Pseudovibrio sp. Tun.PSC04-5.I4: one gene and its partner. The protein of the gene in region 1 interacts with the protein of each later gene in a pairwise test. Links are inferred from orthologs where the notes say so. Each region holds a gene or a part of one and is shown on either strand. Other genes may lie near its edges. The genes, in order: nusG and rho.

The links.
Region 2: the proteins of nusG (region 1) and rho interact in binary tests that used the Escherichia coli proteins (3 or more experiments, as listed by UniProt). The link is inferred for Pseudovibrio sp. Tun.PSC04-5.I4 from one-to-one orthologs.

Annotation. Positions count from the first base shown.
Region 1 is NZ_FNLB01000006.1:4,367,313-4,383,441, forward strand. Bases 13,289-16,129 are described here. They hold nusG (transcription termination/antitermination protein NusG), read left to right. Parts: upstream 13,289-14,362; coding sequence 14,363-14,896; downstream 14,897-16,129. Other genes in these bases: tuf (elongation factor Tu), read left to right, coding at 13,289-13,822; secE (preprotein translocase subunit SecE), read left to right, coding at 14,132-14,323; rplK (50S ribosomal protein L11), read left to right, coding at 15,018-15,446; rplA (50S ribosomal protein L1), read left to right, coding at 15,454-16,129. Also shown: BLS62_RS25470 (NapC/NirT family cytochrome c), read right to left, coding at 1-950; BLS62_RS25475 (response regulator), read left to right, coding at 1,097-1,804; BLS62_RS25480 (ATP-binding protein), read right to left, coding at 1,823-4,207; BLS62_RS25485 (hypothetical protein), read right to left, coding at 4,351-4,689; BLS62_RS25490 (hypothetical protein), read left to right, coding at 4,997-5,647; BLS62_RS25500 (sugar porter family MFS transporter), read right to left, coding at 6,918-8,306; BLS62_RS25505 (hypothetical protein), read right to left, coding at 8,680-9,024; BLS62_RS32640 (hypothetical protein), read left to right, coding at 9,052-9,180; BLS62_RS25510 (alpha/beta hydrolase), read left to right, coding at 9,592-9,789; BLS62_RS25530 (TrmH family RNA methyltransferase), read right to left, coding at 11,049-11,936; more of tuf, read left to right, coding at 12,647-13,288. UniProt on the Escherichia coli protein: Part of the processive rRNA transcription and antitermination complex (rrnTAC). The complex forms an RNA-chaperone ring around the RNA exit tunnel of RNA polymerase (RNAP).
Region 2 is NZ_FNLB01000006.1:3,020,506-3,036,697, forward strand. Bases 2,421-5,324 are described here. They hold rho (transcription termination factor Rho), read left to right. Parts: upstream 2,421-3,191; coding sequence 3,192-4,457; downstream 4,458-5,324. Other genes in these bases: hemE (uroporphyrinogen decarboxylase), read left to right, coding at 2,421-2,466; hemJ (protoporphyrinogen oxidase HemJ), read left to right, coding at 2,497-2,925; BLS62_RS19305 (GNAT family N-acetyltransferase), read left to right, coding at 4,558-5,142; BLS62_RS19310 (GNAT family N-acetyltransferase), read left to right, coding at 5,135-5,324. Also shown: BLS62_RS19280 (Maf family protein), read right to left, coding at 1-100; BLS62_RS19285 (pyruvate, water dikinase regulatory protein), read right to left, coding at 162-1,010; more of hemE, read left to right, coding at 1,438-2,420; more of BLS62_RS19310, read left to right, coding at 5,325-5,719; BLS62_RS19315 (thioredoxin domain-containing protein), read right to left, coding at 5,854-7,863; tRNA uridine-5-carboxymethylaminomethyl(34) synthesis GTPase MnmE, read left to right, coding at 7,962-9,311; tRNA uridine-5-carboxymethylaminomethyl(34) synthesis enzyme MnmG, read left to right, coding at 9,588-11,471; 16S rRNA (guanine(527)-N(7))-methyltransferase RsmG, read left to right, coding at 11,518-12,138; BLS62_RS19335 (ParA family protein), read left to right, coding at 12,150-12,977; BLS62_RS19340 (ParB/RepB/Spo0J family partition protein), read left to right, coding at 13,086-13,985; BLS62_RS19345 (hypothetical protein), read right to left, coding at 14,163-14,699; holA (DNA polymerase III subunit delta), read right to left, coding at 14,845-15,885; LPS assembly lipoprotein LptE, read right to left, coding at 15,893-16,192. UniProt on the Escherichia coli protein: Facilitates transcription termination by a mechanism that involves Rho binding to the nascent RNA, activation of Rho's RNA-dependent ATPase activity, and release of the mRNA from the DNA template.

The DNA of each region.
Region 1 (16,129 bases):
GAAACGAGGTTCTCCTTGGAGACCCATGCGTCCAGTTGGACCTGATGCCATGTGAGCTCTGTATCTGGATCAACTTCGGTTTTCAGGCGCTCGATCTTGTCGATGATTTTTTTGCTTACCGTGACGGAGAAAATGCGTTGGCCGCGCAGCGCGTAGATGATGCGGTCCACTTTATCCTGCTGCCAGCCCGCCATGCGGACTTTCACGAAATTACCATCGCGTTCCAGAACGGTGACGTCGGTTCCGCCCATCAAACGACCACTGTTCTTGCCGCCTTTTTCTGCGGTTTTCAGTTCCATGAAGTATGGTTTGCTGGTGATGGCGTAGAGGCGATCTGCTTTTGCACCTTCGCGTGCTGACAGAGCTTTCAAGTCATCAAACATGGTTTTGAAGCCCTGAGACATGTCTGGCAATTTGTGTGCGATGCCTTTGTGACAGGAAATACAGGTTTGACCGTCTTTGAAGCCCTGCTGCATGGTTTTTGAAGCTTTGGGATGCTGCTTCTTGAAATCCATAGAGGCTTGTTTGTGGCAGTTACGACATTGCTTGGAATCGTTGGCTTCCATCTCCGCCCATACGCTTTTGGCCATGGTCAGACGATGTGCTTCAAACTTTTTCTTGGTGTCGATTTTGCCGGTGAGCTTGGAATAAACTTCCTTGGCCGCCTTCACCTTGCGGATGATTTTTGGAATGGTTTCCTTCGGTACGTGACAGTCTGAACAGACTGCTTGCACGCCGGATGCGTTGGAGAAGTGAGGGGATTTTTTGTACTCCTCATAAACAGTGCTCCGCATCTCGTGGCAGGACACACAGAAGTCCAGTGTGTTTGTGTAGTCCATGGCGGTGTTGAACCCACCCCAGAACACAATGCCAGTCGCGAAAGTCACCAAGAGAAGCAAACTGATTGGGAAAATTGCGGTTTTCGTCCGCAGGAGTTGCCAGATTTTCATTGGTTATCTCTTTTGCACTCTCGGACAATTGGTCCGGTCAATGCTCAGAGAATTAGACTAAGGTTGTAAATAGCGTTTGGAATAATTATGAACGGCGTGTAGAATGGTGTAAACACGATGTAAACAAACGAGCCAATAACAAGCATATGTCTAACAAGTCACACATTCTCGTTGTTGATGATGATCTCACCAGCCGCGTCGCACTTTCCGGGTATTTTGAGACTGAAGGCTACCATGTTTCGGAGGCGGAAGACGGGGCGCAAATGCGTGCTGTTTTTGCTGTTGGAAATGTGGATCTGATCATGCTTGATATCCGCCTGCCCGATGATGATGGCCTGACTCTCCTGAAGGAAGTGCGCAAGCATTCTGACGTCGGCGTGATTATGGTGACAGGCCGGACTGATGATGTAGACCGCATTGTTGCGCTTGAAATGGAAGCCGACGATTATGTGATGAAACCGTTCAACCCGCGAGAATTGTTGGCGCGTTCCAAGAACCTATTGCGCCGTGTTAAAGCCGGGCGTGCCCATGTGCCTGCAGATGTGCGGGTGAGGAATTTTGCTGGTTGGCAGTTGGATCTGGATAAACGACGGTTGCTTTCTGCCGCGCAGGAAGATGTGCGCCTGACACGAGGTGAGTTTGAGCTTCTGGCGGCGCTTTGTGAAAACACGGGCCGCGTTCTTACACGAGATAACCTGCTGGATTACCTCAACCACCGCGAATGGGATCCGAGTGACCGTACCGTGGATGTTTTGATTGGACGGCTGCGCCGGAAAATCGAAGTGAACCCCAAAGATCCCTCCCTCATCGTGACGGTTCATGGGGTTGGTTACGTCTTTACCGGCACAGATTGATGTCCAGCGGTTCCGCCTTTATTCCGCAGCGTCTTGCAAGCAGCTCAACCATGTTTCATTGAGAATATGTTTTGAGGCTGTAAATGCGATTTCCAGTGAGCCAAACAGCTCCATCACTTTGTGCTCTTCCTTGTTATTTGCGGCGTGTTCTAGGCTCTGTGATAGGTGCGCTACATGGATGAGGCCTACATTGTGAGAGGCGCCTTTCATGCCATGGGCTCTGTTTTCAATCTTGCAGAAATTCTTGGCCGCGATATCGTTGCGCAGTTCGGGAATAAAGTAGAGCGTTGACTTCATATAAGCTTCAATAATCCGTCTAGCACGTGCTTCCCCAAGCATATTGTAATGGCCATGAACCACTGCTACGTCGATCAACTCGGTGAGCTGTTCGCAGGTCTTTTCTTTGGCGTTGCGGGCAAACATGGCTCTGTCAGACAGGCAGGAGGCGATGGCATCTTCCAATTCGTCCTGCGTGTAGGGTTTGCCGAGGAACCCATCTGCTCCGACAGCGAAACTTCTTTCTATCTCCGCTAAGATGATACAGGCGCTTTGGACGATGACAGGGATTTCTGCGATGCTGAAGTGCTTGGAGGCACGGATTTGGGCGATACTATCAATTCCGCTCAAGCCCGGCATACGGTTGTCCATCAACACCAGATCATAGCGGTGCTCGTTGAGCTTTTGAAGCGCGTCTTCCCCGCTGGAAACGGTTGTGGACGTGTGGCCGAGTTTTTCCAAAAAGCCTTCAGTAACCAGTTGGTTGACCTCGTTGTCTTCCACCAGCAAGACCTTGAGCTTCTTTGGTTTCCAGATGGCTTTTCTGTCATCGATCATGCTGACGGATTGGTCCGTCTCATAAAACGGGACTGAAAAGCGGAAGATGCTTCCGGCTTCTGCATTGGGCTGACATCCTATCTCGCCCCCCATCGCTGTGACCAATCGTTTTGATATGGCCAAGCCTAGCCCTGACCCACCAAACAACCGGTTGGTAGATGCATTTTGTTGCACGAATGGTTCGAAGAGGTAACTGGCATCTTTGGATGGCAATCCGATACCGGTATCAGTGACCGTAAATTGCAAGCAGTTTGTGTGACGGATTTTTAAACGCGGTATCGCGACCTGAATGGAGACAGACCCTACATCGGTGAATTTAACCGCATTACTCACTAAATTGAGAAGGACTTGTCTGATTTTGGTGGGGTCGGCCCGAATGATATCCGGCACATCCTTGCTGACGTGAATGTTGAGTGAGAGCGCCTTTTTTTCTGCATCCTGTGCGACGAGGTTTTCAACTTGCTCCACCACTTGCCGAATTTTGAAATCGACCGTCTCAAGTTCCAGTGAACCAGCTTCAATCTTGGAATAATCCAGCACGTCATTGAGGATTGAGCGCAGCATTTCACCAGAGGAGACAATCCCGCTGAGGTAACGCAGTTGATCCTGCCCCAACTCTGTATCCTTCAGCAGATCCGCTAGTCCTAACACCCCGTTGAGCGGCGTGCGGATCTCATGGCTCATTGCAGCGAGGAACGTGGATTTGGCGTTGTTGGCCGCTTCTGCTTCTTCCCTGGCTTTCTTGTGGTCTGTGACATCGTTGAGGATGACGATCAATCCAAAGTATTTTTCGCTGAAATCGGCCATTTGTTGCGCGCGAATATCGAAAAATCTTGGGCCGGATGCCGTGTCCAGCTGCACATCTGTAAAGCAACTTTCCATACCTTTTGGTAGATATGGCCTGAGCTGGTCAGTTAGTGTGTTGAGCCTGCTGTGATTTTTATGTTTGGCACCGCTGTATTGTAAGCCGGTGAAGATCGTCTGAGTCGCATAGTTGAAGTCGTTGATAGACCCGTCTTCATTGAGTAGAACGATAGGGTCGCTGAGGCTTTCCAGAATAGTCAGGTATTTGTTCTTGTCATTGGTGATCCGGCGATTTTCTTCATAAGCTGTATTTAGTTTGTCGCTTTCTGTGACGCTGCACCATTCAGTTGAAAAGCCTAGCTCCATGAAATCGAAATAACGATGCAAAAAAGCATGGTAATTGGCGATTTGAGCGGGCTCATAGCTCTGGCCATCTACCAGATCCAGATAGGATTTGCGGTAGTACTTGGTCAGACCAAGGAAATAACCAAGAGTGACGCCTCTGGATCGGTGGCTGCGTGCTTGTTCTACGCCAAACGCTGCGATGGGGTGGGTTGAGAAATCTGCGTTGACGGGAATTTCCGGAGGATGATCATAGGTGTCCAATGCCTCAATAATGGAACTGGACAGGCCGGTGATTGAAGCTCTCCAAGCTTCTCGGAGGGTGGCCGTATATTGGGTGTAGCCCTGATTTTTTGCGTAAAAGAAAATGCGGTCAATCAGAGAATTTTCACTCTGTAGAATAAGGGTGCGCAGCACGTCCATAACGGCCTCCATCTTAACCCTATGGTATTATCCGAAGGGTGAAGATGATCAATGGAAAACTACTGTTCTACGTGCTGAAGCGTAGGGGAAAACCCTATTGAAAACAAAGCATAAGGCATTTCCAAAGTTGCCATAGAGAGGGTTTAGTTCAGATACCTCAGGCCAAATTTATGCAGGGCATCTCGCAGTGTTTCCTGGTTCTCCAGATGTTGAACTGTTTCCGCTTCATGGCGATCAATTTGGGGGCTTTCCTCTGACATCCGCAGGTTATCATCTGCGGATTCTCCAAGTTCCATGAGTATGTGGCCAAGGAGTTGCGTTCGTTCAGCAGGGGTATGCTCCAACTTGAGCGCTAAGTAGTCTTTTAGTTTTTCGAAGTCGTCATGCAAGATGGCATTGTCGTCAATTTCGGACCTATAATTGCTGATGATGCCTTCAAGGGCGTTCAAGTCTTCACCTGCATTTGGGTTTTCAAAGCTCATCACAGATCTCCTGTTTATCTGCCAGTTGTATGTATGTCGCTGACGTGAATCACTGAGGTTTATCTAGCCATAAAATCAGGAACTGAGATTTGAACATTGGTTTTGTCGTAAATCTACGGCTAAGCCGGGTCGTGCAATTCTATGACATTTGTAAGTTTCCGTTGCTCTTTTGAAGAGCTGAGGATTGTGTTTGTTCAAGATAGTTTAACCATAGAACGCACCTTGTTTTTACATCCCTCACGAAGGCCGTTGCGTCTCGTCTTGCCTCATATGATTTCAAAACTGCGATTTTGTGAGGAATAGCCGCGTGACACAAACAATTACAGCAAAAGACTTAGATACAGCCACTTTGGATTTTGGGCTTCTTGTGGGGCTTTTGCTCCCCTTGGGGAAAGAGCCTGAAGAGTATGAGTTAAATCAGAACTGGCTTCGCGATCCCGTTGCTCAGTTACGCAAACGCCTTGAAACGGTCAGTGATGACCTGAAAGCATGCCTTAGAAACGCGGTGCATTCGTTGAGCATTGCTCCTCATTCTAAGGAAACGTCTTCTTCTGCAGACGAATTGGTGGAATGGAACCCGCTGCTGTTCCCCGCAGTTGGATTTGGGGGACATGTGGGAGATCTTGGTGAGGTGCCAGCTGTTGATTGGCTCTCATTGATTGCCAATGGTGGTGATGTGCCTGAAACGCTTGAGAATTGGGTTCAACGTATAGCGGGTGACCAAAAAACACTGAAAGCTTGGGGTGCTGCGCTGGCTGGTTTGGTCACCGGTGATGTTGATGAGCCAAAAGGGACGGGGACCAGCGGTGATCCCTATCTTTTTGCCCTGCGAGAGTTTGGCAATATGGGAACGCTGTACTTATCCCTTGCAGGTAAGAGGGAAAAAAATGGCTCTTCCGCGCTTATTCCAGGATTGGCGTTTGACAGTGACCCCATAAACCTAACGGGCAAAAGCTAGTGCTTTGGTGATCTGCGTATGGCGGCTTCTCTTCTCAAGCGGGGAGCTTGCTGGCTGAAGCCAGAAAAGCAAAAAGCCTCTCGGAGGAGGCTTTGAAATACTCTTGATAAATCAAGAAGAAGAGTGGTGCCGACAGTAGGGATCGAACCCGCGATCCCCTGATTACAAGTTGCAATTGGCAACTGGAGGTTACTTACCCTGAACTACGATTCAGTACTATGAATCAATGAGTTGTAGAAAATTATTTGCTTCCGCCTACCTTGTATTTCGCGGTGAAACTCGTACATTTACTTACAATATGCTGACAAAGAACGGTAGGCATAAGACAAGCGACCTATGAGGGCTTGAGGCCGTGTTTCACACAGGGCCTTAAGAGAACCTAATGGTCGCATAGCTACATCGCATGTCATCTGAAAGGTGTTGCGACGTTAAGCTGATTCTGGTCGCAAAAGGCTCCTGCAGACGCATTTCAGGCGTTAATCGTGACAGCCCGCTTCCGCTCAGTAAAAGTGTCGAGGCGATGCTTGCGGATAGTGTTTGAACATCGTTGCTGGCGGGGTGTAACGAAGAGGTTGCGCAGGCCCGAAAAGCCAACCAGAAACCTCTGTAATTGGCCTACAGGTTTGAACCTTTGCATGGTTCGCTCCCGCTTTAGCAAGGCAAGTGCGAGTTTTCTGCCCGGTTGTTGAGGCTCTTATGGGAGCGATGCTCGACCTCTGGCATGACCCAGCGTTTTGCTGTCCCATAGGAGCTGAGCTTGTCGGTTATTATTCGTTTTGGCGTAAGGCCCTGCCTCGATAAAAGCCGGGTGAGTGAGCGCTTGGCAGCCTTGGTATTTCGGCGGTTCTGAAGAGTTTTGTCAAGTTTATAGCCACCCTGATCGACGGCTCGCCAGAGATAATAACGGTTACCCTAAATGGTGATGACGACCTCATCCAGATGCCAGGCGTCCTCGCTACCGCGCGCATTGCGACGCAACCGGCGAACGCAGGCTGGTCCGAATTTGGTCCCCCAGCAGCGGATGGTTTCATACGAGACCATAATGCCGAGCTTCACCGCCATTTCTTCCACCTCGCGCAGGCTGAGAGAGAAACGGTGATAGATCCAAACGGCGTGGGCAATAATCTATGGCGGAAAGCGGTGTCGGTTGTAGTCGATCGGGACTGAAGTCATACGCCACTGCTATCCTATCAATCTGGCCGGAAAGTTAAAGTGACATCACCCCACCACTGCATGGGAAGTCATGTGGTGCTGTTGGTGTTTGCTGGTCCTATTCGCCGACGACAGGCCCCTTAGCTGTCTTGCTGTCGTCCTTATGAAATAACTCGTGGATGTCTTCCAGAGCGACGCCTTTGGTCTCTGGTGCGCGGCGGATGGCGTAGACGGTTCCGATACAACAACAAATGGCGAAGAACAGGAAGATTTCGGTGATCGAAAAGAGCTGATTCAATTTGGGGAAGCCAAACACCACGAGGAATGTGAAGACCCAGTTGACGGTTACCGCCACTACCATCCCTTTGGCCCTTAGGTAATTTGGGAACACCTCAGACATGTAGACCCATGGTAGAGGCCCCATGGAGAGGGAATAGGATATCACATAGAGGCAAAGACCTGTAACGGCCAGTGCTGTACCAATCCCATCTCCCATGAGAAAGCCACCCACGATCAAGAACTGGGAAAATGCGCAGGCGGGCAATCCGTAGACCATCAAAGGTCTTCGGCCGACGCGATCAATAAGGAACAAGCTGGCAGCAGCTGCCAGAGCGAGTGCTGCGCCAAGCCCGACCGTTGCAGACAAACGGCTTGCCTCCTCAGAAAATCCCAGGTCACCAAAAAGTTCTGGCGCATAGAGGACGACTGCATTGATGCCACTGAGCTGCTGGAACAGGAAGGTAAAGACGCAGAAACTGGTGATGGGGCGGTTTCGCGGGTTGATAAGGTCCAGCCACCCTCCCTTTTGGTCTGCCACTTCGGCGAGATCTTGTTCGATCCGTTTAACATTGCCTTTAACCCATGCCTCCGATCGGTCAGGCTCTATCTTTTCAAAGACGGCTTTGGCCTCCGCTGAGCGGTTTGCCATGATCAGCCAGCGCGGACTTTCGGGTGCGCTCCAAATTCCGAAGAGCAAAAGTGCTCCAGGGATCGCGGAGAGGAGAAACATGAACTGCCAGCGATTGATGGTTTCTGCGCTGTAGCCAAGATCGAGCGTGATTAGATTGGAAAGGTAGCCAAGAAAGACACCAAAGGAGATCATGAACTGGAACGCGGCAAGCATACGACCTCTGATTTTGCGCGGCGCAATTTCAGAGACGTATTGGGGCCCTGCCATTGAGGACAAGCCAATTCCCATTCCGATGAGAGAACGAGCAAACGTGAGCACAAAAAGGTCTTGGGCAACACTGGATAAGACGGCTCCGGTGATAAAGAACAGGGCTGCGATGATGACTGTTGACCGTCTGCCAAATGTATCACTGAGGTAGGCGCTCAGGTATGCTCCGATCAAACCGCCGATGGACAAGGACGCGACCAGAAGGCCTCCCCAATACGCAGAGAATTGCAACTCTGCTTTGATGGGTTCGTAAGCGCCAGCGATAACGCCTTCGTTGTAGCCATAGAGTAAACCGCAGAGTACGGCGATGCATGCCAGAAGGATAATCATACGCAATCCCTTTCAAGACCAAGGGAAAGTATAGGCAGAGGTCTCTAACCAACCGGAGAACACACAGCTCTGAATTGAATTATTTTTCACAAGACCCCAATAACGTTTGGCCATCTACAGAAAAAGCAACACTGAATTTTTCAGTGTATCCAAGGAGATCAAGGTGCTTATGCTGTGCCTGTTAGGCCCTATGGGCACATAGAGCTGGCTCGGGAATTTTGACAGGTTGTATAAGTGGATTTAGCTCCTGAAACTGGCATGATGCTAAGAACAGGAGACCATCATGAGCAGACGTCCCCACTGGTCCCATAGTCCCGCGTTCAAGGAAAAGGTAGCTTTAGCCGCTATTCGCGACGAGAAAACCTTGAGTTAATTAGCTCAGGACTTTGACGTGCACGCGAACCAAATCAAGCAACGGAAAGATCAGGCCCTTGCAGCCATACCAGATGTGTTTGGAATTAATAAACAAGCCAGGTAAGAGCCTGATGTGGAGGTCAAACGGCTGCATACCAAGATTGAGGAGCCGGCTTTGGAGACCGATTTTTCGGACTTCGATGGGATCGTGGCCCCAGTGGGCCTCGTTAGCCCGTAAGAAGGCACTCACAAAAGCGGGTTTACTGAACGCCAAAAGATGATTGACCACAAACATGACCTTACAATATTCCGTCAGGCCAAAGCCCTGAGTATATCCAGAAGCAGTGTTTGTTACCGGCCCCACCCAGTTTCATCGGAAACGTTGAAATTCATGCGTGGGCTGGATGAGCTGCATCTGGAGTATTCGTTTGCAGGTAGCGGCATGGTGATTGTTGAAGGCAGAGGGCTTTCATATCGGTCAGTGCGCAGTGAGATCCTTGATGAAAAGGACGGGTATTGAGGCAATCTACTGACGCTCAAACACTTCTAATCCCACACCGTATCACAAGATCTTCCCGTATCTGCTGCGCGGTGTGGCGGTCTTGAGATCCATCAGACCTGGGCGGTCGACATCTCATATATTTCGATGGCGAAGGGGTTCGTCTATCCGGTTACCATCATTGACTGGCACACGCCGGATCAGGCTTACTGCAACCACACGCTGCACATAACGCAAGCAGCGGCGTAACCGGAGCGGATCCACTTATAAACGACATTCAACTGTTCAAATAAACCGAACCACCTCCATCAATCATGGCTCACATTCTGAAGCACCGAGCAATGGTCCCTAGGACTATCATCCCGATTTCGCAATTTGGTGATGATACTTTTGAGCAGAGGACATGGACGCTCAGAGGGGAAACGCGCGAACGTGGAGATTGCTAGGTGTTCTTCGCCAGATTATGTTGGTGCCGAGGAGGTGCTGGCTCAGGATCTTCTTGGCGCAGTAGACTATTTCAGAGACCAACCCTGTGTTATCGCCGATCAAATTGTGTTGGTTGGCCATTTGCAAGGCGGGAGCGTCTCTCTTGCTGCTGCAAACAAAACCCTGAGGGCGGTCGCGGCGTGATTGCATTTGCGCCCGGCGCCGGACGCATCCCCCAAACCCAATTTTCCGAGAAAATTTGGTGGAAGCAGCCTTTAAGAAAATTGGCACGAAGGATGTTCAAGGCGTACATGCCTGATGGGGCTACCGGTCCTGAGTTAGGTATCCTACCGCCCGCCGGTAACGAAGGTCACAGCCTTTTTCTTAGAAATTATAGGCCAGACATATGGGTACCTATCGCAGAACCATTTCTTGAGCGTGTTCTGCAATATCCGAACTGCGCCAGTCCATAGATCCGCAACTTTCCGTGAGATTTTCGCTCAAAGGTAGGTTGCGAGACTAGCAGAAGTAGCGCTTCCAGCCAGAATGAAGTGGCTTTGCTTTTCTGCTGTCGGTCGCTTTGGACTCCAAAAGGTACTCGTTGAGTGGCTGAAGAGCATAAGTCAATCTTGCTTGGGGGATAACTGAGTGTGTGAAGGCTTGTGACAAGAGGTGACAAAGTTCTGACGGCTTCGATTGTGTCAAACCTCACAGAAATCCTGTCTGCTGACGACTAGTGACAACATCAGCAGCTTTTCCAGTATTAAATTGAAAGGGTATTGGGAGGGGTTAGGAGGGGCGAAATCCTGCTTACAAAAATACCCATTGCTTACAATATGCTGACAAAGGGTAGAAAAGCAAAAAGCCTCCCGGAGGAGGCTTTGAAATTCTCTTGATAAATCAAGAAGAAGAGTGGTGCCGGCAACAGGGATCGAACCCGTGACCCCCTGATTACAAATCAGGTGCTCTACCATCTGAGCTATGCCGGCGCGTCTTCGTTGGAGCGGTATTTACGGCCGACAGCGGGGTTTGTAAATACCCAAAATGCAAAAAAATGGAAGAATTCACAGGGGAGCGAATAATTCACTCCAAATGAGCGTCAAAATGTCGATTTCGGCATGTCTTTTCCACATGCTCTAGCTTCAGCTCGTTGATATTGATGGAATAATTCAGCTGCGGACACTGTTTGCGTTGTTTTGTGCGTTCTTTTGAAAGCTTGTGGTTTTTTATGAGTGGCTTTGTTTTCTGAAGGAAAAGGTGCGTGTTTCCCGAGAAACCAGCCAAGCAGATGTGTGGAAGGTTGCGCACGGTGTTGGGGTAAGCTGTGGTGGGTGTCTTATTCCCCTTGCGGACCGAAGAAACTCGTTCCTGTCTAAGTGGGGAAGGGTGCCAGCGCACCTGTTGATAGGTGCGCCTGGCTGACCACTGTCTTAATAGCTTAGAGAGAGCGGGAGGCTGTCAGGTTATGATAATCCCATTTTCATGCGCGCTACATATAATGAGAGAATTGCAGCGTTGGAGACGTTGAGCGATTTGATCGGACCTGGCATATCCAGCCGGGCCAATGCATCACAGTTTTTCCGCACGCCTTCTCTGACGCCTTTGCCTTCTGAGCCCAGGACAAGGAGGGTCTTATAGGTAAAGGGTGTGTCTTCGAGCGATGCTGGGCCTTCACTGTCCAGCGCGATGGCCTGATAGCCCATCTTTTGCATCTCGCCCACAAAGCGGGACATGTTTGGTACGCGGACGTGTTTGAGCATGTCCAATGCACCGGAGGCAGCTTTTGCCAGTACGCCGCCTTCTTCAGGAGCGTGACGCGTGGTGGTGACAACAGCGTCTGCACCAAGGGCAACAGCTGACCGCAAAATTGCACCTACATTGTGTGGATCGGTCACCTGATCAAGCGCAAGAACAAGTGTGCCTTCTTCCAACTCACTCGCGTCATATTCAGGAAGGGGGTCAACAAGTAGCAGTATGCCCTGGTGGACAGCATCCTTTGAGACCATGCGATCTATGTCGCGCGGGCTTTTAGATTCAATTGGCACATCGATTGTGACGTTCCGCTCTTCCAACCGGCGAAGTGCATTTTGTGTCACGACCAGCGTGTGGCGTTTGCGATCGGGATTGTTGAAGGCAGCTTCCACTGTGTGAAGCCCATATATATAGTAGGGCCCATCATCACTTGCTGATTTTTTGAGCCATGGTTTTCCCTTGGACCCCTTGTTAGGGCCTGATTTGGAAAACTCTTTGCTCTTTGCGTCAGCTTTGGGGTGCTGAGAGGATCGCTCGCCGCCTTTTGGAGGGCTCAAACGGGTTTCACTCTCGCTCTTTTGATTTCTATAAGTGCTCATGGCTCCTCGATACTCTTGTCGCGGCAATGCTTCAAGAAGATTGGATGCAACATTCTAAACATTCTGCATTCCTGATAATTATTGCTGAGAATTGGATACGCCTTGAAGAGCCAAATATTTTGGACTTAGGGATTCCCGCAGATTTGAATTGTAGGAAGGAAGAAATAGGCCCTCACATGTGAAGAACCCTGCTTTCGCAACACCATACCTGGGGAACTCAACGTCATTTTCACCCAAAAAAGGGGGAAAACCGGTTGGCCTGTTGATTTTGCACAGGCACTTGCAAAAGAGGCGTTGACAGATGGCGTTAGCATCGGCATAAACCGCGCCACAGGACGCGGCGCATCTCTTGCAGATTAGCGGCGTGTTTCGTAAAGCGAGTTTCGAAAGTTTCTCCACACTGGAGAGTTTTCTGTCGATCTCGGAGGAGTGCCCGAGTGGCTAAAGGGGGCGGATTGTAAATCCGCTGGCTATGCCTACGTTGGTTCGAATCCAACCTCCTCCACCATCGACAAGAAATTGGTTATGCGGGTGTAGCTCAATGGTAGAGCAGCAGCCTTCCAAGCTGAATACGAGGGTTCGATTCCCTTCACCCGCTCCAACTTCCATTCTTGCTAGTAAGCGAGTTTATCCTGAAAGAATCCTTGAGGTCTTTATTTAGGCTTCGAGCTTTGATCAACGGAACTACGATTAAATAGAGAGCTACGCCCATGGCTAAAGCAAAATTTGAACGTAATAAGCCGCACGTCAACATCGGCACAATCGGCCACGTTGATCACGGCAAAACTACGTTAACTGCAGCAATTACCAAATTCTTTGGTGACTTCAAAGCTTACGACGAGATCGATGGTGCTCCAGAAGAGCGTGCTCGCGGTATCACTATTTCAACAGCACACGTTGAATATGAAACCGAAGCTCGTCACTACGCACACGTTGACTGTCCAGGTCACGCCGATTATGTGAAAAACATGATCACTGGTGCGGCTCAGATGGATGGCGCGATCCTCGTAGTTAACGCTGCAGACGGCCCAATGCCACAGACACGTGAGCACATCTTGCTCGCTCGTCAGGTTGGTGTGCCGGCTCTGGTGGTCTTCATGAATAAAGTTGACCAGGTTGATGACGAAGAATTGCTTGAACTCGTAGACATGGAAGTGCGTGAGCTGCTTTCTTCCTACGAATACCCAGGCGACGATATTCCAATCGTTGCAGGTTCTGCACTTGCTGCTCTTGAAGAACGCGACGACGCGATCGGCAAAGACAAAATTGTAGAGCTGATGGCTGCAGTTGATGCGTACATCCCAACTCCTGAGCGTCCACGCGATTTGCCGTTCCTTCTGCCTATCGAAGACGTGTTCTCAATTTCCGGCCGTGGTACTGTTGTAACCGGTCGTGTTGAGCGCGGTATCGTTAAGGTCGGCGAAGAAGTTGAAATCGTTGGTGTTAAAGACACAGCTAAAACTACCGTTACCGGTGTTGAAATGTTCCGCAAGCTGCTCGATCAGGGTGAAGCTGGCGATAACATTGGCGCATTGATCCGCGGTGTTTCTCGTGAAGAAGTTGAACGTGGCCAGGTGCTTTGTAAGCCAGGTTCGGTTAACCCACACACGAAGTTTAAAGCTGAGGCTTACATCCTCACCAAGGAAGAGGGTGGACGTCATACTCCATTCTTCACCAACTACCGTCCGCAGTTCTACTTCCGTACGACTGATGTGACTGGTGTAGTTTCTCTGCCAGATGGCATTGAAATGGTGATGCCTGGTGATAACGTTTCAGTTTCGGTTGAACTTATCGTACCAATCGCTATGGAAGATGGTCTGCGCTTCGCTATCCGCGAAGGCGGTCGTACCGTCGGCGCTGGCGTCGTAGCTGAAATTATCGAATAAAGACTTTTTAAGTCTTTACACTTCGTGTCGCGACATGTATTGCGACACGGTACCTTCTGAAAGGAAGTGTTTTCAGAAGGTTATAGGTTTTTGCTCCTTTCGTGGAGCGCTTGTAGGGGTATAGCTCAGTTGGTAGAGCGACGGTCTCCAAAACCGTAGGTCGCGGGTTCGAGCCCTGCTGCCCCTGCCACTTTTTCGATATTAAATAATTCTTGATTAATCGAAGAAGGTGGCATATGAAGAGTTTTCAGGGATCGGGCGCGTGGAAGTTTCTGCGCGCCCACCTGTCGTGCAATAGGCCGGGACCGGATGGCAAAAACCAACCCTTTTACATTTATCCAGCAAGTTCGTTCAGAAACAGCGAAGGTCACTTGGCCGTCGCGTAAAGAAACCGGTGTGACCACATTGATGGTCTTCATTATGGTTTTTCTGGCGGCGATGTTCTTTCTTGCAGCTGATCAGCTGATGAGCTTAGGTATCAGTTTTCTGCTTGGCTTCTAAGTAGCTCTGCGGGCAATTATAGTAGGAACGAGATTTAAGATGGCCAAGCGCTGGTATATTGTTCACGCTTATTCTAACTTTGAACGCAAAGTTGCGGAAGCGATTAAAGAAAGAGCGAAGCAGCAGGGCCTTGAGGACTCATTTGATGAGGTTCTGGTTCCGACTGAGAAATTCGTTGAAGTTCGTCGTGGTCGCAAGGTTGATGCCGAGCGTAAGTTCTTCCCAGGTTATGTGCTTGTGAAGATGGAGATGAGCGACGACGCTTATCACCTGATCAACGATACGCCGAAGGTTTCTGGCTTTCTTGGTAATGACAAGAAGCCTATGCCTATCTCTGAGGTGGAAGCGCAGCGTATTCTTAATCAGGTTCAGGAAGGTGTCGAAGCTCCTAAACCTTCCATTAGCTTTGAAGTGGGTGAACAGGTTCGCGTTAGCGATGGGCCGTTTGCTTCCTTCTCTGGTCTTGTCGAGGAAGTCGATGAGGAACGGACACGTCTTAAAGTGACAGTGTCCATTTTCGGCCGGGCTACCCCGGTTGAGCTTGAATACGGACAGGTCGACAAAGTCGGCTAAGTTCGGGTTAGGGCGGCAGGTGAGGCATACTTTCGTCGGTGTGTCGGAAGCCAGACCGCCCGCTCTCTTATCCAGTGAGATGCGACAAGCGTGATCTCACTAATCCATTCTGGAGAGAATTATGGCGAAAAAGATTGTAGGCTTTATTAAGCTTCAGGTGCCAGCAGCTTCTGCTACACCATCCCCACCAATTGGTCCTGCGCTAGGTCAGCGCGGTCTTAACATCATGGAATTCTGTAAGGCGTTTAACGCTAAGACCCAAGATGTTGAGAAGGGTGCTCCTTGCCCAACCATCATTACTTACTACTCCGATAAGTCTTTCACTTTTGCAGTTAAGACAGCTCCGGCTTCTTACTTCATCAAGAAAGCTGCGAAAGTAAAATCTGGTTCAGCAACTCCAGGTCGCGGAACAGTAGCTTCCGTAACCAAGGCTCAGGTTCGTGAGATCGCTGAAGCCAAGTTGAAAGACCTCAACGCTAACGACATCGAAGCAGCAATGCTGATGATCGAAGGCTCCGCCCGTTCCATGGGCGTGGAAGTTACGGAGTAAGGGTATCATGGCTAAAGTAGGTAAGCGTATTAAAGCTGCTCGCGAAGGTATCGATCGTGAAAAAGATTACGGTCTGACCGAAGCTCTTGACATGATCAAAGCTCGTGGCACAGCTAAGTTTGACGAAACTGTTGAACTTGCGATGAATCTTGGTGTTGATCCACGTCACGCAGACCAGATGGTTCGCGGCGCGTGTGTTCTTCCAAACGGTACCGGTAAAACTGTACGCGTTGCTGTTTTTGCTCGTGATGCGAAAGCTGACGAAGCAAGAGCTGCTGGCGCTGACATTGTTGGTGCTGAAGAACTGGTTAAGGAAGTGCAGGGCGGTACGATCAACTTCGATACCGTTATCGCAACTCCTGACATGATGCCACTCGTTGGTCGTCTTGGTAAAGTTCTCGGTCCTCGTGGCATGATGCCTAACCCTAAGGTTGGCACTGTGACCCCTGATGTGACTAAGGCTGTTACCGACGCTAAAGGTGGTTCTGTACAGTTCCGCGTTGAAAAAGCTGGTATCATCCACGCTGGTGTTGGCAAAGTTTCTTTCGGCGCTGAAAAGCTTGCTGAAAACGTGAAATCTTTGGTTGGCGCAGTGATTAAAGCTAAGCCATCTGGTGCAAAAGGTATCTACGTGAAGCGCGTAGCACTTTCATCCACGATGGGACCGGGCGTAAAGGTTGAAC
Region 2 (16,192 bases), 1.4 Mb from region 1 along the record:
GTTCATCAACATTTGCCGGAATCCTATCAAAGATAAGTCCAGCATTTTCCAAGAGAGTTGCGCGGATTTTACTTCCGCTGGCTAAAACCAGTCGTGTCATACCCTACTTTCCAAAACTGAGGATTTCTTGTGCTCTTCATTGGGATAAATCGTTGAGCTTCTCAATATTCTTCTTCTTCTTTCTGTTCATTTTTATGCTTTCTGAGCAATTCCATAATTTCTGCTGCCGTTTCCTCAATGGAACGACGTGTCACGTCAATCAAAGGCCATCCATTTTCTGCACACAATCGTTTCGACATCGCAATCTCCTGCGCGATGGACTTACGATCCACATAGCTGTCGTTATCCGTTTTGGCATCAAGAGTGAGAATACGGTTTTGGCGAATATCCCGAATGCGTTCAGCCGTCGCCATCAGACCAACAACAAGCGGCTTTTTGGCTTTAAGAAGCTGGCGGGGAGGGCGTATATTGGGGACCAGCGGGATATTTGCCGCCTTAATACCCCTATTTGCCAGATAGATACTGGTTGGCGTCTTTGATGTTCGGCTGATACCGACCAGAATTACATCTGCTTCATCCAAAACACCGGCTATCTGGCCATCGTCGTGCATCATGGTGAAGTTCATAGCGTCCATACGGCGGAAGTACTCATCATCCAAGACATGCTGCCCACCCACACGCCATGTCTCTGTGACGTTCAGATAGCTGTGAAAGACCTGGTAGACGGGTTTGAGGATGTTTACGCACGGTAGGCTCAAATCCTGACATTTCCGCTCCAGGCGGCGGGCGTAAGCTTGTTCCACAAGCGTGTAGAGAACAATTCCTGGTGCAGATTCAATCTCATCCAGCACTCTACTCAACTGTTTGTCATGTCGGATAAGCGGATAAACATGCTCAATGGGCTGGATATTCTCATATTGTGCTGTCGCAGCACGCACGACAGTCATCAAAGTTTCGCCAGTGGAATCCGAAACCATGTGCAAATGGAAGTAGTTAGAGTGGTTACCCAAGGTATCATCCTCAACATGCCTAAGAGATTTGGGAAAACTGTTCAAATCTCCATGTGCCGCCAATTTAATGCCCGCTGACCCTATTTCGTCAACAATTCTATATTTTGAGAATATTGAATTCGAAATGAACTGGAAAACAGGGATTGCACATTCCCACGAAAAAAATACACAGGACAGCTTGTGGGATGAACTGTGATCTGTGGTTATATTGAAGATAGTAACCTATTGAATCATAAAGAAAAACAATTAGTTTTCGACTCCTGTGTAGAGTCTTGCTTGTTTTTGATCTGTGACTTATCCCATAAGTGTTTTTTCAGTTAAGAATTGTGGAATTTAATTGATCCCTGCTATTCACTCACTAATAGAAATAGAAACAAGAAAATAAGAAGATTCTTTTAAAGCAGGCTTTGGATAAAAGAGGCGATTGATGCAATCTCATGAAAGAGCGGTAATGCGCGTTTTGGCAGGCGAAAAACTAGAGCGCCCACCAATCTGGATGATGCGACAAGCAGGCAGGTATTTGCCTGAGTACAGAGCTATACGAGCTCAAGCTCCAAATTTTCTCGACTTCTGCTACAACACCGATCTTGCAACAGAAGTTACTCTCCAACCAATTCGTAGGTATGGCTTCGATGCTGCCATCCTATTTTCTGACATCTTCGTAGTTCCAGATGCGCTTGGCTACCCTGTAAAATTTGAGGAGGGTCGAGGACCAGTTCTCGAACCACTCTCAATCGAACTCGTTGATAAACTTGATCAAGCTAGGACAATGGAGCATTTGGCTCCTGTTATTGCCACAATCAAGCGTTTGAGAGCTGAGTTACCGACAGAAACCACGCTTCTAGGCTTCTGCGGAGCTCCGTGGACGGTTGCTTGCTATTCTGTGGCTGGTCATACCACTCAGGACCAAGTTGCCGCTCGTATCGGCTCCTACAGGGATCCTGCGCTCCTGACTGCTTTCATCGATCATCTGGTTGAAGCTTCTATCAGCTACCTTGTGGCTCAGCTGGATGGTGGTGCTGATGCGCTTCAGATCTTTGACACATGGGCAGGTGTTTTGGATGACATTGGATTTGAACAGTGGTCTGTTGGTCCAACTCGCAAAATCGTTGATGGCGTGAAAGCTCAGCGCCCCAATGCGAAGATCATTGGTTTCCCGAAAGCATCCGCAGCGCGGCTAAAGCGCTATGTTGAAGGTACTGGTGTTGATGCAGTAGGTCTGGATTGGACTGTTCCTGCAGAAGTTGCTCAGGAAATTCAGAAGATTGTTCCTGTTCAGGGGAATATGGATCCGATGCGACTGGTTGCCGGTGGACGTGCGCTTGAAACTGGAATAGATCACTCTCTCGAAGTTTTAGGCAATGGCCCGCATATCTTTAATTTGGGTCATGGCGTTGTGCCGCAGACACCGCCAGAACACGTGGCTGAGATGGTGAAGCGCGTAAAAGGCCTGTAATCGGTTATTACAAATATTGAGGCGCGGATTATGGATGATGCATATTCCTGGGCGAAGTCCCTACACATAATTTCTGTAGTTGCTTGGATGGCAGGATTGTTCTACCTCCCGCGCCTTTTTGTCTATCACACGACGGCAGAAATCGGATCTGACAAGAGCGAAACCTTTAAGATCATGGAGCGCCGATTGCTGAAAGCAATTATGGCGCCTTCAATGATGGCCACATGGATTTTTGGTTTGTGGTTGGTTTATTTGCTTGATGCATATTTTGATCTTTGGTTTCTATTGAAGTTCTCTCTTGTTATTCTCATGACGATATATCACGTAATGCTTTCGAAGCATGTGACCAAGTTTGCGCAGGATCAAAACAAGAATAGTGAGCGATACTTTAGAATTATTAATGAGATTCCAACACTATTAATGGTTGCAATTGTGTTCCTAGTGATCTTTAAACCCTAGGTGATCCGGGCATTCGGAAATTATTATTGAAAATTTAGGAGAATTAGTGGGCAATAAGCACTTGCCGAATTGAATTCGATTAGTTATTGTGCCGACACCTTCACAGTGCAGCTTTAATAATCGCTAATCTCCTAGCGATTTTCGTAGGTCGATGAACGTCGTACCTAGAGAAGCTGCAATTCCCCCCTAACGTTTTGTGTTCGAAAGTTCTTGATCCTTTAAAGCTAAATCAAGTCCAGAACCCATAGTAAAGACGATCCCTATTTATGCGGGAAATGAAACTCAGAGACCTTAAGTCTAAAAGCCCGACTGAACTCCTTACAGTAGCTGAGGAGCATGATGTCGAAAATGCAAGTACCATGCGCAAACAGGAACTTATGTTTGCGATTTTGAAGAGACTTGCAGAGCAATATATTGAGATCATCGGCGAAGGTGTCGTAGAGGTCCTCCAAGATGGATTTGGCTTCCTCCGCTCTCCTGATGCAAACTACTTGCCAGGCCCAGACGATATTTACGTTTCACCTTCACAGATCCGTCGCTTTTCTCTGCGCACTGGTGATACTGTTGAAGGCCAGATCCGTAGCCCTAAAGATGGTGAGCGTTACTTCGCCCTTCTGAAGGTCAATAAAATCAACTTTGAAGATCCTGAAAATGCGCGACATAAGGTTCATTTTGATAACCTGACGCCGCTTTACCCAGAAGATCGCTTCAATCTTGAAATACCGGAATCCAGCTCCAAGGATATTTCTTCTCGCATTATTGATCTTGTAGCTCCGCTCGGCAAAGGCCAGCGTGCTCTGATCACTGCGCCTCCTCGGACAGGTAAAACAGTATTCCTTCAGAATATTGCGAAGTCTATTACAACCAACCATCCTGAGTGTTACCTTATCGTTCTGTTGATTGATGAGCGTCCGGAAGAAGTAACGGACATGCAGCGCACAGTTGATGGTGAAGTTGTCTCTTCTACATTTGATGAGCCTGCTTCTCGCCACGTTCAGGTTGCTGAAATGGTGATTGAAAAGGCTAAACGTCTGACTGAACATGGCCGTGACGTTGTTATCCTTCTGGATTCCATCACACGCCTCGGTCGTGCCTACAACACCGTTGTGCCGTCCTCTGGTAAAGTTCTTACTGGTGGTGTTGATGCGAACGCGTTGCAGCGTCCTAAGCGCTTCTTTGGTGCGGCTCGTAACATCGAAGAGGGTGGTTCTCTTACCATCATCGCGACGGCCCTGATTGATACCGGCAGCCGTATGGATGAAGTTATCTTCGAAGAATTCAAGGGAACGGGTAACTCCGAAATTATCCTTGATCGTAAGATCTCTGACAAACGTGTCTTCCCGGCTGTTGATATTCAGCGCTCCGGTACTCGTAAGGAAGAGCTTCTTGTTTCTGCTGATAAGCTCAAGAAGACTTTTGTTCTGCGCCGTATCCTAAGCCAGATGAATACTGTTGATGCTGTTGAGTTCCTGCTCGATAAATTGCGTCAGACAAAATCCAACGATGATTTCTTCGATTCAATGAATACATAGATTTATTGTACCGAGTTTTAGGGCCTCGCTCACTTCGGTGTGCGGGGCCTTTTTTTTGTTTGTTGATTGGATTCTATTTTGAATTGAGAGGGAGAGTGACATGGAAACTATTGTTCTTGATAAATGTCCTCGTGCGGAAACAGAGCGTCTTATTCTTCGTAAGTGGGAGCAAAGGGATCTTGATGGCCTGATTGAATTATGTGGGCATCCTGGGGTCATGAAATTCTTCGGCGCTGTGAAATCACCTGAAGAAGCGGAGCAGATGTTAGGTCGTGTGCTGAGAAAACAGGATCAGCATGGCTATTGCTTCCCGGTTGTTGAAGATAAACAATCTGGTCGTTTGTTGGGCTTCTGTGGACTTAATGTTCAAGAGACTGATATTCCTATTGGGCCGTGCGTTGAAATTGGCTGGCGGCTTCAACGTGATGCTTGGGGGAAGGGCATTGCCATGGAAGCAGCAGGTATCTGGCTTAAATTCGGTTTTGAGATTTTGAAGCTGGATGAGATTGTCGCGAATGCGGTTGTGGGCAATCAACGTTCTGAAAATACCATGAAGCGCCTTGGGATGATTTATTCAACTGGTGACGATTTTATTGATCCCGACATGGATGCGAATGCTCCACTGGCGCGGAATTTTCTATACCGGATTACAAAACAACAATTTTTGGACCGTGAATATGGTTGAGACACTAATTGACAAATGCCCGCATATTGAGACGGACCGGCTTGTATTGCGGAAGTGGGAAGCGCGGGATCTGGATGGTCTTGCGGAGATGAATGCTGATGCTCGCGTTATGGAGTTTTTCCCAAATGTGATGTCTCGAGAGGAAAGCGAGACCATGCATCAACGCTTGTTGGCAAAACAGGAGAGCCACGGTTTTGCGGTACCAGTTGTCGAAGACAAGTTGTCCGGGAAGTTCCTTGGCTTTTGTGGTTTAGGTATCCCAACCTATCCAATACCTCTTCCGTTTGATCCCTGCGTTGAGATCGGTTGGCGTCTTATTCCTGATGCTTGGGGGAAGGGGATTGCGCAGCAAGCATCCCGTATTTGGCTTAGATTCGGGTTCGAAACTCTTCAGTTGGATGAGGTCGTAAGTTTTACTGCAGTTCAAAACAAGCGTTCTCAAAAGGTAATGCAACGGCTTGGAATGGTGACTGAAGTTTCTGATGATTTTGATCATCAGTTTTTGGAAGAGGGACATTGGCTTCGTAGGCATGTTCTTTACCGGTTGAATAGAGACCGTTTCGCATCTGTATCTTAGAGCTTAGTTTGATGGGATAAAGAATTTGTTCTCCTGTTAATAATGTGATGTTTCACGTGAATCACATCAATTTTCAAAGCTCTAATCAAGGGCTGGGTCACGTGAAACAACGACCCAACCCTTGATTGATATGCTTAGTGTAATTGCTCGCCTAAAAGTTTTGGTGTGGTAGCGGGCAAGGAACAGCCCTTCTCTGAGCAGATGAAAACAGTGGTCTCACCATTGTTCCAGGATGAGTTTTCCAGCTCAACCGGCTTTATAGAACCCTCTGGGACTTCGTCTATATAAAATACCGGATCAGAATGTTTATGGAGTGGTTCCTTCATTGGATTCGCTTCCGGTCCAGAACCGTGAACAACAAGCGCTTTCTTGAAGCGCGTTCTTGTATCCAATGCATTCAGGAGGCCTGCGGTGCCAAAGACATTTTTATGAATGTCAGCTGTGAAGGCATTCAGTGTCCCATCAGCGATATTGCGGGAAGATGTATTTCCCGTCAGTATCCAATGCTCTGTGAAGGCTAATGCAGCGACCGCGTTGTAGTTGGGGGTTGCTTCGTCATAAGCGTGGTAGGGCCGGAGGATGAGGTCATCGGCATCTTTATCCGTCATATAGAAGCCGCCGTTGGTGTGTGAGAAGCGGTCATTAAGGATGGAAAGTAACTCCTCGGCTTTATTCAGGTATGCCTGCTTTTCGGAAGGATTCGGTTCCGAACTATATAGGGCGAGAGCTGCTCTGGCTGTCCATGCATAATCTGCAGCAAAACCAGTTTCTAATCTGTTGCCCTGTCGCCAGGAATGACTGAGCTTTCCATCTACCAGCATATGCTCAATAATAAAGCCAAAAGCTTCCTTGGCAGAAATGCGAATAGATTCACGTGAAACAAGGGGTTCTGCTTTTACAAGCGCACAGATAAGGATGGAGTTCCAATCAGCTAGAACTTTGTCATCTTTGTGAGGCGGTATACGGGTTGCTCTATGATCAAGCAGGATCTTCCTGCACGTAGCCAACACGTCTTCTTGGGCGGCGTTTAGAAGAGTAGGGGACTGACGCCGGTTGAGAATAATCTTCCCTTCCCAATTGCCCTCAATGGTCACATCATAGGCTTTGCAAAACAGCTCGAAGTGCTCTTCTGGAACTAAGGCTTTCAGCTCGTCATTAGTCCAGACGTAGAACTTGCCTTCGACACCTTCGCTGTCTGCATCCATAGAAGATGCGAAGCCGCCTTCAGGTAGTTTCATATCCCGCTTGAGCCAATCAATCACTTCCTGGATCCGGAGGTGAAACAGTTCTTCGCCAGTTTCCTGATAGGCCCAACATAGATGTTCAATGAACTGGGCATTATCATAGAGCATCTTTTCAAAATGTGGGACGAGCCAAATAGAGTCTACTGCGTAACGAGCCAGGCCACCTCCCACGTGATCGTATATTCCGCCCTGAGAAATAGCACGCGCGGTTACCAAATACTGGTCGCGCATAAAGGTATTTTTCTGGCCTTTGGCGGTTCTGAAAATAAGCTCCTGAACTGCGGCCTGCGGAAACTTCGGCGCACTGTTCATTCCGCCTTCCACTTCATCCTGCATGGTGAAGAGTTGTTTGCCTGCAGCGGTAATCATGAATGCTGAAAGGGGGGAGGCTTCGGGATGTGGTGCATTCAGCACTTGACTGATGGCCTGTCTGTTGGCTTCGATTGTATCGCGATCCGTTGAGAAGCTTTGGGCTACTGCCGCGAGAATATCTTTAAAAGCAGCAGAGCCATGCTGAGCTTCTTTTGGAAAATATGTTCCACCCCAGAATGGATCACCGGTGGGTGTCACGAACATTGTCAGCGGCCAGCCACCTTGTTCGCCCAGCATATGCAAGGCTTGCATATAGATTTGATCGATGTCAGGACGTTCTTCACGATCTACCTTGATGTTGATGAAGTGCTCATTCATGAGGGCAGCTGTTGTTTCATCCTCAAAACTCTCATGAGCCATGACGTGGCACCAGTGACAAGCGGAATAACCGACAGACAGCAGAATTGGCTTGTTTGTTTTTTGTGCTTCGTCGAGTGCCTCCTTACTCCATTCCCACCAGTGGACAGGGTTATTTTGGTGTTGAAGAAGGTAAGGGCTTGAAGCGTTCGTTAAGCGATTTCTGCTCATAAAGAGGTGATCCTGAATTCAAGGTATTGCTTGGCGAATAGGGTAGGTTTAACGCAGTCACAGCGTGATCACATAGCGAATAAAGAACCGGACTTTGAATGAATACACAACAGGAAACAATCTACGCCGTTTCCAGCGGCGCACTTCCTTCAGGCGTTGCTGTTATCCGTTTATCTGGTTCTCAATCCAGGCCGGTGCTCAGAGAACTTATTAAAGGTAAATTCCCAGTTTCACGTGAATCAAGTCTGAAAAAATTGTGGGATCCTGTAGATGGTTCACTCTTAGATCATGCTTTGATTTTGTGGTTTGAAGGGCCGGGAAGCTTTACCGGGGAAGATACTGTTGAGCTACATTGCCATGGCGGCCGGGCAGTTGTCGCTGCTGTTCTTAGGGTTCTCTCAAGCTTTGAAGGGTGTCGTCCTGCAGAACAGGGTGAATTTACACGTCGGGCCTTTCACAACAACAAGCTTGATCTGACTGAGGTTGAAGGGCTTGCTGATCTTATCGACGCTGAAACAGATGCTCAACGCAGGCAAGCTCAAAGGCAAATGGACGGCGCTCTGGGACAGCTTTACACGCAGTGGCGCGATACGCTTATTCGCAGCCGCGCGATGATTGAAGCTGAGCTTGATTTCTCCGATGAGGATGACATCCCGGATTCTGTTGCAGATGAAATTTGGGTGGAGCTGGATAAGCTGCGCAATGCGATGCTCGCTCACCTTTCCGATGCACGGCGAGGGGAGAGACTTCGCTCTGGTCTTCAAGTGGTTCTGCTTGGCCCACCTAATGCAGGGAAGTCCAGCTTGATGAATAAGCTGGCTCAACGAGATGTTGCCATCGTTACGCCAGAAGCCGGAACAACACGCGATGTGTTGGAAGTCCATCTTGATCTTGGTGGCTATCCTGTGACCCTGATTGATACCGCTGGCATTCGTGAAAGCGTGGGCATAGTTGAGAAGGAAGGTATTCGGCGGGCTCTGGTACATGCTGGAAAAGCTGATCTCATTCTTTGGACACGCGCTCCCAATGTGGACCAGGAAGACCTACCCGCAAGCTTAAAGACGGGTGGAGCGGAGATCTGGCAGCTTAATACCAAGAGTGATTTGGGTGACGTTGTTGATCATGACTCCTTCGAAACGACCCAAGAGATTAACGTTTCTGTTCGCGATGAAGGTGGCATGAACGCGCTGCTATCAAGTCTTGAGTCGTTTGCGGAACGAAATATTGGACTTATTGAAAACCCTCTGATTACTCGTGAACGCCACCGTAGCCATCTTACACAATGTGTAGATGATCTGGACCGAGCCATCAATGCAGCTGGCTATCCGATTGAGTTGAGAGGGGAAGATCTTCGCAGGGCCGCTGATCAGCTTGGCCGCATCACAGGGCGCATTGATGTGGAAGATTTGCTGGATGTGATCTTCCGAGATTTTTGCGTAGGTAAGTAAAAATAGGCATGTTTCACGTGAAACGTTTTTGGGAAATCGGGAGTTAGTGGGGAAAACTCAGTGAGTCCCGTGGAAAACTTTAGTCGCGGCATTGGAGACTGAATGCACTGTTTTCTTTGACCCGAGGCGTGAGCTGTTGTATCAACTTTTCAAGAGAACAGGTAATTGCCCTTCTAATTCCCCCAGATTTTATCTGAGACCCAGATTGGTCCAGATGCTTACAAAGTGAGTTTCATACTTATCTCTGTATTTAGAACGGCGAAATGCAGGACCGAAATGCCTAACAATTTTGATCTTGAGTTTGACGTAGTCATCATTGGCGGCGGCCATGCGGGCTGTGAAGCTGCTGCTGCGTCTGCTCGCATGGGTGCACATACAGCACTCATTACTCATCGCTTTGATACAGTTGGTGTGATGTCTTGTAACCCGGCCATTGGTGGCTTGGGGAAGGGACATTTGGTGCGTGAGATTGATGCGCTGGACGGATTGATGGGTCGCGTTGCTGATGCGTCCGGTATTCAGTTTCGGATGCTCAATCGACGGAAAGGGCCGGCTGTGCAGGGGCCTCGGTCTCAGGCAGACCGCAAGCTTTACAGTGAAGCCATGCAAGCCGAAATCAAAGCGATTGCCAATTTGGATGTTGTGGAGGGTGAGGCCGATAAGCTGATCCGTGACGGAGATACCCTGAAGGGTGTTACTCTGGCTGATGGCCGTCGTGTTTCTGCAAAGGCAGTTGTGATCACGACCGGGACATTCCTTCGTGGTCTCATTCATATTGGCGATAGGCAAATACCTGCTGGTCGTGATGGGGAAGCACCGGCTCTTGGTTTGTCTGTGTCACTGGAGGAAATTGGTCTCCGCCTTGGGCGTTTGAAGACCGGTACTCCGGCGCGTTTGGATGGCCGCACCATTAACTGGGGTGTCCTTCAAGAGCAACCGGGTGACGAAAATCCGATACCGTTCTCAACAATGACCGATAAAATTGAGATCCGGCAGGTTCCTTGTTACATTACGCGGACGACACCTGAGACGCATAAAATCATTCGCGATAATATCAACCGGTCGGCGATGTACTCCGGTGAGATCAAGGGCAGGGGCCCGCGGTATTGTCCGTCTATCGAAGATAAGATCGTTCGCTTTGGCGATCGTGATGGGCATCAGATTTTCTTGGAACCGGAAGGGCTTGACGATCCGACCGTCTACCCAAACGGTATTTCGACGTCGCTACCTGAGGATGTTCAGATCCAGTTTCTTCGGACAATTCCCGGTCTTGAAAAAGTTGAATACTTCCGGCCAGCTTATGCAATTGAGTACGACCATATTGATCCAACAGAGTTGACGAATACGCTTGAGGTAAAGAAGCAAAAAGGGCTTTATCTCGCGGGTCAGATTAACGGAACTACAGGTTATGAAGAAGCTGGAGCGCAGGGACTTCTTGCCGGGTTGAACGCCGCCCGCACCGCGCAGAATGGGCCGTCAGTGACTATCGGTCGTGCTGATGGGTATATCGGTGTGATGGTTGATGATCTCACCACACGGGGGGTTACAGAGCCCTACCGCATGTTCACATCACGGGCTGAATATCGTCTTACTCTTCGTGCAGATAATGCGGATCAACGTCTTACTCCACTTGGTATTGAGTGGGGATGTATCGGCGATAAGCGTCGCATCGCATTCGAAACGAAGGTTGAAAAACTGCGGAAAACCAGGGATTTGATGCAGTTCGTCAAAATTACACCCAATGAAGGGCGTAAGCATGGGTTGCCGATAAATCAGGATGGTGTGAAACGCTCCGTTTTTGACTTGCTGGCTTATCCAGATATCTCGCTTGAACAACTCACCGAGATTTTTGATGAGATGAAGGGGCTTGATGTTAAAATTGCCGAGCAGGTCGCTATTGATGCGATGTACTCTGTATATTTGGAACGGCAAGCTGCGGATATTGAAGCTCTTAAAAGAGATGAGAATTTGGTAATTCCGGAGTGGATTGACTACTCTACTCTCACGGGGCTTTCCAATGAAGTGCGTCAAAAGCTGGAAGCTTTGCGTCCTTCGACCATAGGGCAAGCCTCACGCATGGATGGTATTACTCCTGCTGCGCTGACGTTGCTTCTCGTTTATATTCGCCGTTCAGGCAAAAAAGTTGTTGGTGCTGTTTAATATGGCTTTAGAAAAACGGGCTGATTACAGCCAGATTACACCTGTTATGCGCATGTATGAGGATGTTTCACGTGAAACGTTTGGGCGCTTAGGTATCTATGTGGACCTCGTTCGTAAGTGGCAGCCGGCGCAGAATTTGATTTCTCAATCTACTATGGACGATATTTGGATGCGGCACGTTGCTGATTCCATCCAGATTCAGCGAACACTTCCTAATGCACGCTCCTGGATTGACTTTGGAAGTGGTGCTGGCTTTCCCGGATTGGTGACAGCTATGTTGCTGAAACAGGAAGGGGAGGATGGTATTGTTCACATGGTGGAGAGTAATCAACGCAAAGCGGCGTTTCTCCGGACTGTTGCGCGAGAAGCGGGTTGTAATGTCAAAGTACATGCGGGTAGAATCGAAGCCGTTACAAACGGGTGGGAAGCTCCAATTGAGGGCGTTTCTGCACGGGCTTTGGCTTCTCTTCAGGTTCTTTGCGGTTTTTCTTCACAGTTTATACAAGGTGGTGCTTCTGCTGTTTTCCACAAAGGTCAAGATTTTCGTCGCGAAATTGAAGAAGCATCTGCCGAGTGGTCAATTGATCTGGTAGAAAAAGTAAGTCTAGTAGATCCGCTAAGTCGCGTTCTGGTCCTGTCGAAAATCGAGCCGAAAACCGCTAAATAAGGTGCTGTTGGATGAGCTTATTGCCAAAATCTCCTCGTGTGTTGACTATCGCTAACCAGAAGGGCGGCGTAGGCAAAACGACGACAGCCATTAATCTCGGCACTGCACTTGCTGCGATTGGCGAGCGCGTCCTGATTATTGACCTTGATCCGCAGGGCAATGCCTCTACGGGCCTGGGTATCGATCGTATCGATCGTGAATATTCCACTTATGATGTTATGAGCGGTGACTCAACACTGGAACAGACCATTCTTGAAACGGCTGTTCCGCGGTTATGGATCGCTCCGTCGACGATGGATTTGCTTGGGGTGGAGCTGGAAATTTCTGCTGCCAGTGATCGTACATTCCGATTACGCAATGCAATTTCCGGTATGGCACAGGAAGCTGATGAGGGACGAATACAAGGATATTCTTATGTTCTTGTCGATTGCCCGCCATCTCTGAACTTGCTTACGATCAACGCTTTAGCTGCATCACACAGCATTCTCGTACCTCTGCAATGTGAATTCTTTGCGTTGGAAGGTTTGAGCCAGCTGTTGAGTACCGTTGAGCAGGTGAAGCAGTCTCTGAACCAAGAACTGAGTATTCACGGCATCGTCCTCACTATGTACGATAGCCGCAACAACCTCTCCAGTCAGGTTGTGCAGGATGTTCGCGAAACGATGGGTGACGCTGTCTATGAGACGGTTATTCCGCGTAACGTACGCGTTTCTGAGGCTCCATCCTATGGTAAGCCTGCTTTGCTTTATGATTTGAAGTGCTCCGGCTCGCAGGCGTATTTACGACTCGCTTCCGAAATCATTCAACGTGAGCGTGATATGCGGATGGCTGCGGCTTGATTTGGATGCCGTTGCTACTTGTAGAAAATAATTTGATGACCCGCGAGGGAACCGCGGGAAGGGCCCGTCGACTCTGAGGCCCTGAAATGTAAATAGGTGGAATCCGAAATGGCGAAGACAGAGGAAGCAGGACGAGGGAATAAGCGACTTGGGCGCGGTCTTGCTACGCTTTTGGGTGAGGCAAACTCCGAGCCAACAATATCGCCTGCAGAACGGAGCCGTGACAACCGAAAGGTTCCGATTGAGTATCTTCAGCCAAACCCGCGTAACCCACGGAAATCATTTGTAGAAGAAGATCTCAATAACCTGACGGAATCCATTCGTACAAAGGGTATTGTGCAGCCAATTTTGGTTCGTCCACGCCCTAACAAGCCGGGTCATTTTGAGATTATTGCAGGTGAACGCCGCTGGCGGGCTGCTCAAAGAGCTGGTCTTCATGATGCTCCGGTCGTTATTCGTGAAGTGACGGATCAGGAAGCTCTGGAACTTGCCATTATTGAAAATGTGCAACGTGCGGATCTTAATGCGATTGAAGAAGCGCTTGGATATGATCAGCTGATTGAAGAGTTTTCTTACAGTCAGGTTGAGCTTTCCAAGGTGATTGGTAAGAGCCGCAGCCATGTTGCAAACACGCTGCGTCTTCTCAAGCTGCCGAATTCTGTAAAGGATTACCTTGCTGAGGGGCTTTTGACCGCCGGTCATGCACGTGCTTTGATTACGGCTGACGATCCCGCAGGCTTGGCAGAGCTTATCGTGGAGAAGGGACTCACAGTTCGTGATGCTGAGCGCCTGGCTCAAAACCCTGAGCTGCTTAAGAAAAAAGAGAGTGCTCCGAAGCCTGAAAAAGATGCTGATACGCGTTCGCTTGAAAAGCGCCTTGGCGATGGCTTGGGTTTGAAAGTTGCTATTGCACACAAACCTGAAAAGGGCACTGGTGAGCTGAAGATCAAATACAAGAGTGTTGAGCAGCTTGATGAAGTATGTCGCTTGCTTGGCATTCAGAACTAATTGTTCCTGCTGATTATTATGAAAAAGGCCGTACCTCTTAACTGAGGCGCGGCCTTTTTAGATTCGGAAGTGAAATTAAGATAGATTCGGGAAAGAAACAACTTTGACTAAACCAGTTTTGTTAAAGCGAGATGCAGATGCTTTGATCTGAAGTCGGTCGTAAAAATAGCTCTAAAGTTATTTTCTTGGTTCAACCCAATATTCTCTGATATTGAAGAGGCGCAGGGCATAGTTTACTAAGCTTGGGTATCCGCATTGAACTAATGTAAACAGATCCGATTCACCCTCATGTCCATTCACTGTGACACCTTCAGCATGCATAGTTTTTCCTAGATCGTAATACTTTATTACAATTTCGACAGGTTCTTTTTTTCTATGCTTATTCGGAGTATACATGGTTGCTGAAAAATATGTGTAGTTAGCATCTGTCTTTAGAGCGATGTTTTCAAACATCTGCCAATCACGCTTTCCTTCTAGAATTAGGTACCCATCTGTTCCATCAAAATTGAGGACTGGGACATAACTAAAACAACCAGAAATACTTCCCCAACTCCACCCTCCACTCAAGAGCTCTCCTGTGGTTCTAAATCCAGGGATAGGCAGATATTTAATTGGAAGTGCCACAATTAATCCATAGAGGATCAAAATTGTGAGACCTCTCATATAGAATGTACCGAAGCGACTTCTTCTTATAATTTTCCGCTTTGTAATCATTGCGGGATTCCTCAATGCTCAAAAATTCCCAGATATAGTTAAAAATATTTTTGTATAATTTGGTTTGAACTTAATGTGACAGCACCCCAAAGCACCACCAAGTTTAATTGGCGGTGCTCAAGGAATTTACAATGAAATTTGCTGGTTACCGGCGTCTGTTCGCAGCTTTTGCTACCTGAGCAATTGCAAGGAGCGTGTGTGAGACGATTGCTGCGGATAGGCTTGCATTGAAGCGGGACTCGCGGACTGCATCATTCAAGCGAGTGAGTGCGCGTTCCAGATAGTCTTCATTCCAGATCTCTACTTGTCTGACGATCTTTGAGCGGCGCTTCCAGAAAATCGGAGGGCGCATGCCACCAATAACATCTTCAACTGCAATGCGTTGGTTCGCTTTTAAACGGCACAGGTGAAGCATTTGGAAGTGGCGTAATGCTTGAGAGGCGATCATTCCAGCGTCTGTCCCTGAAGCTGAGAGGCGCTCTAAGCCGTGGTCCAGAGTAACTGTGTCTCCGAGTGCAGCTGCATCAATTAGCTCGTCCATGGCGAATGCAGAAGCGTCTCCGATGATCTCTTCAACATGATGCACTTCGATGCGGTTGTCCTTCATCGCATAGAGGCAGAGCTTTTTCAATTCACCACGACTGGCGATGCGGTCGGCTCCAAGCAGTGTGTGAAGCGTCATGCGGGCTTCCTTGCTTATTTGCAGGCCCGCTGAGTTGGTTTCATCGTCGATAAGACGATCTACATCTTTCGCTGTGTCTGCAAAGCAGGGGATCGCGATAGCCGTTTTACTGGCTTCAAACTTTTTACGGAGGCCAGCCGTTTTTTTCAGGTCGCCTGCCTCAATGACTATGAATGCAGTGAAGTCATTGTTTTTCAGCAGAGGTTCAACGGCTGGGAGAACGCTTTTGGTGCCGTTCTCACGGACCCAAATGGTTCGCCTACCACCAAAAAGAGGGATCGTGAGAGCTTCATCAATCAACCGGCTGGGGTCGCTGGCTATATCTGCAGCATCCAGTTTAACCTGAGAGAATGGATCGTCATTCTCTGCAGCAGCGTTGGAAATGAGGGCATGAGTACGCTCATTCACCAACCCGGTGTCTGGTCCATAAACCAAAATAAGGTTTACAGCATCTGGCGGGTTGGTGATGTACCGTTCAATTTCAGCAGCTTTGAGCGCTACCATAGTTTTCCTATTCTACAGGATGTGTCGCGAAGAAACTTGCGAGACGCGTATGGATATCTGCTGAGACAACTTTTGTTGCACGGTCTTCAGCATCCCGTTCCGCTCTCAGGTTTGCAAACCGCTGGCTTGAAAAGTCAAAGGATGCGGAAGCAAAAGAACGGCCAGAATAAAGCGTTTTATCGGTAGCCTTATCTGAAAGCACGAAACTGGTGTTTACGGTGATGCTGTAAGCCGTTGGTACATCAGCCAGCTGTTCAACCCCAACTTCGGCTCTGCGTTTATCTGTCAGAATTTCCAACTGATACTT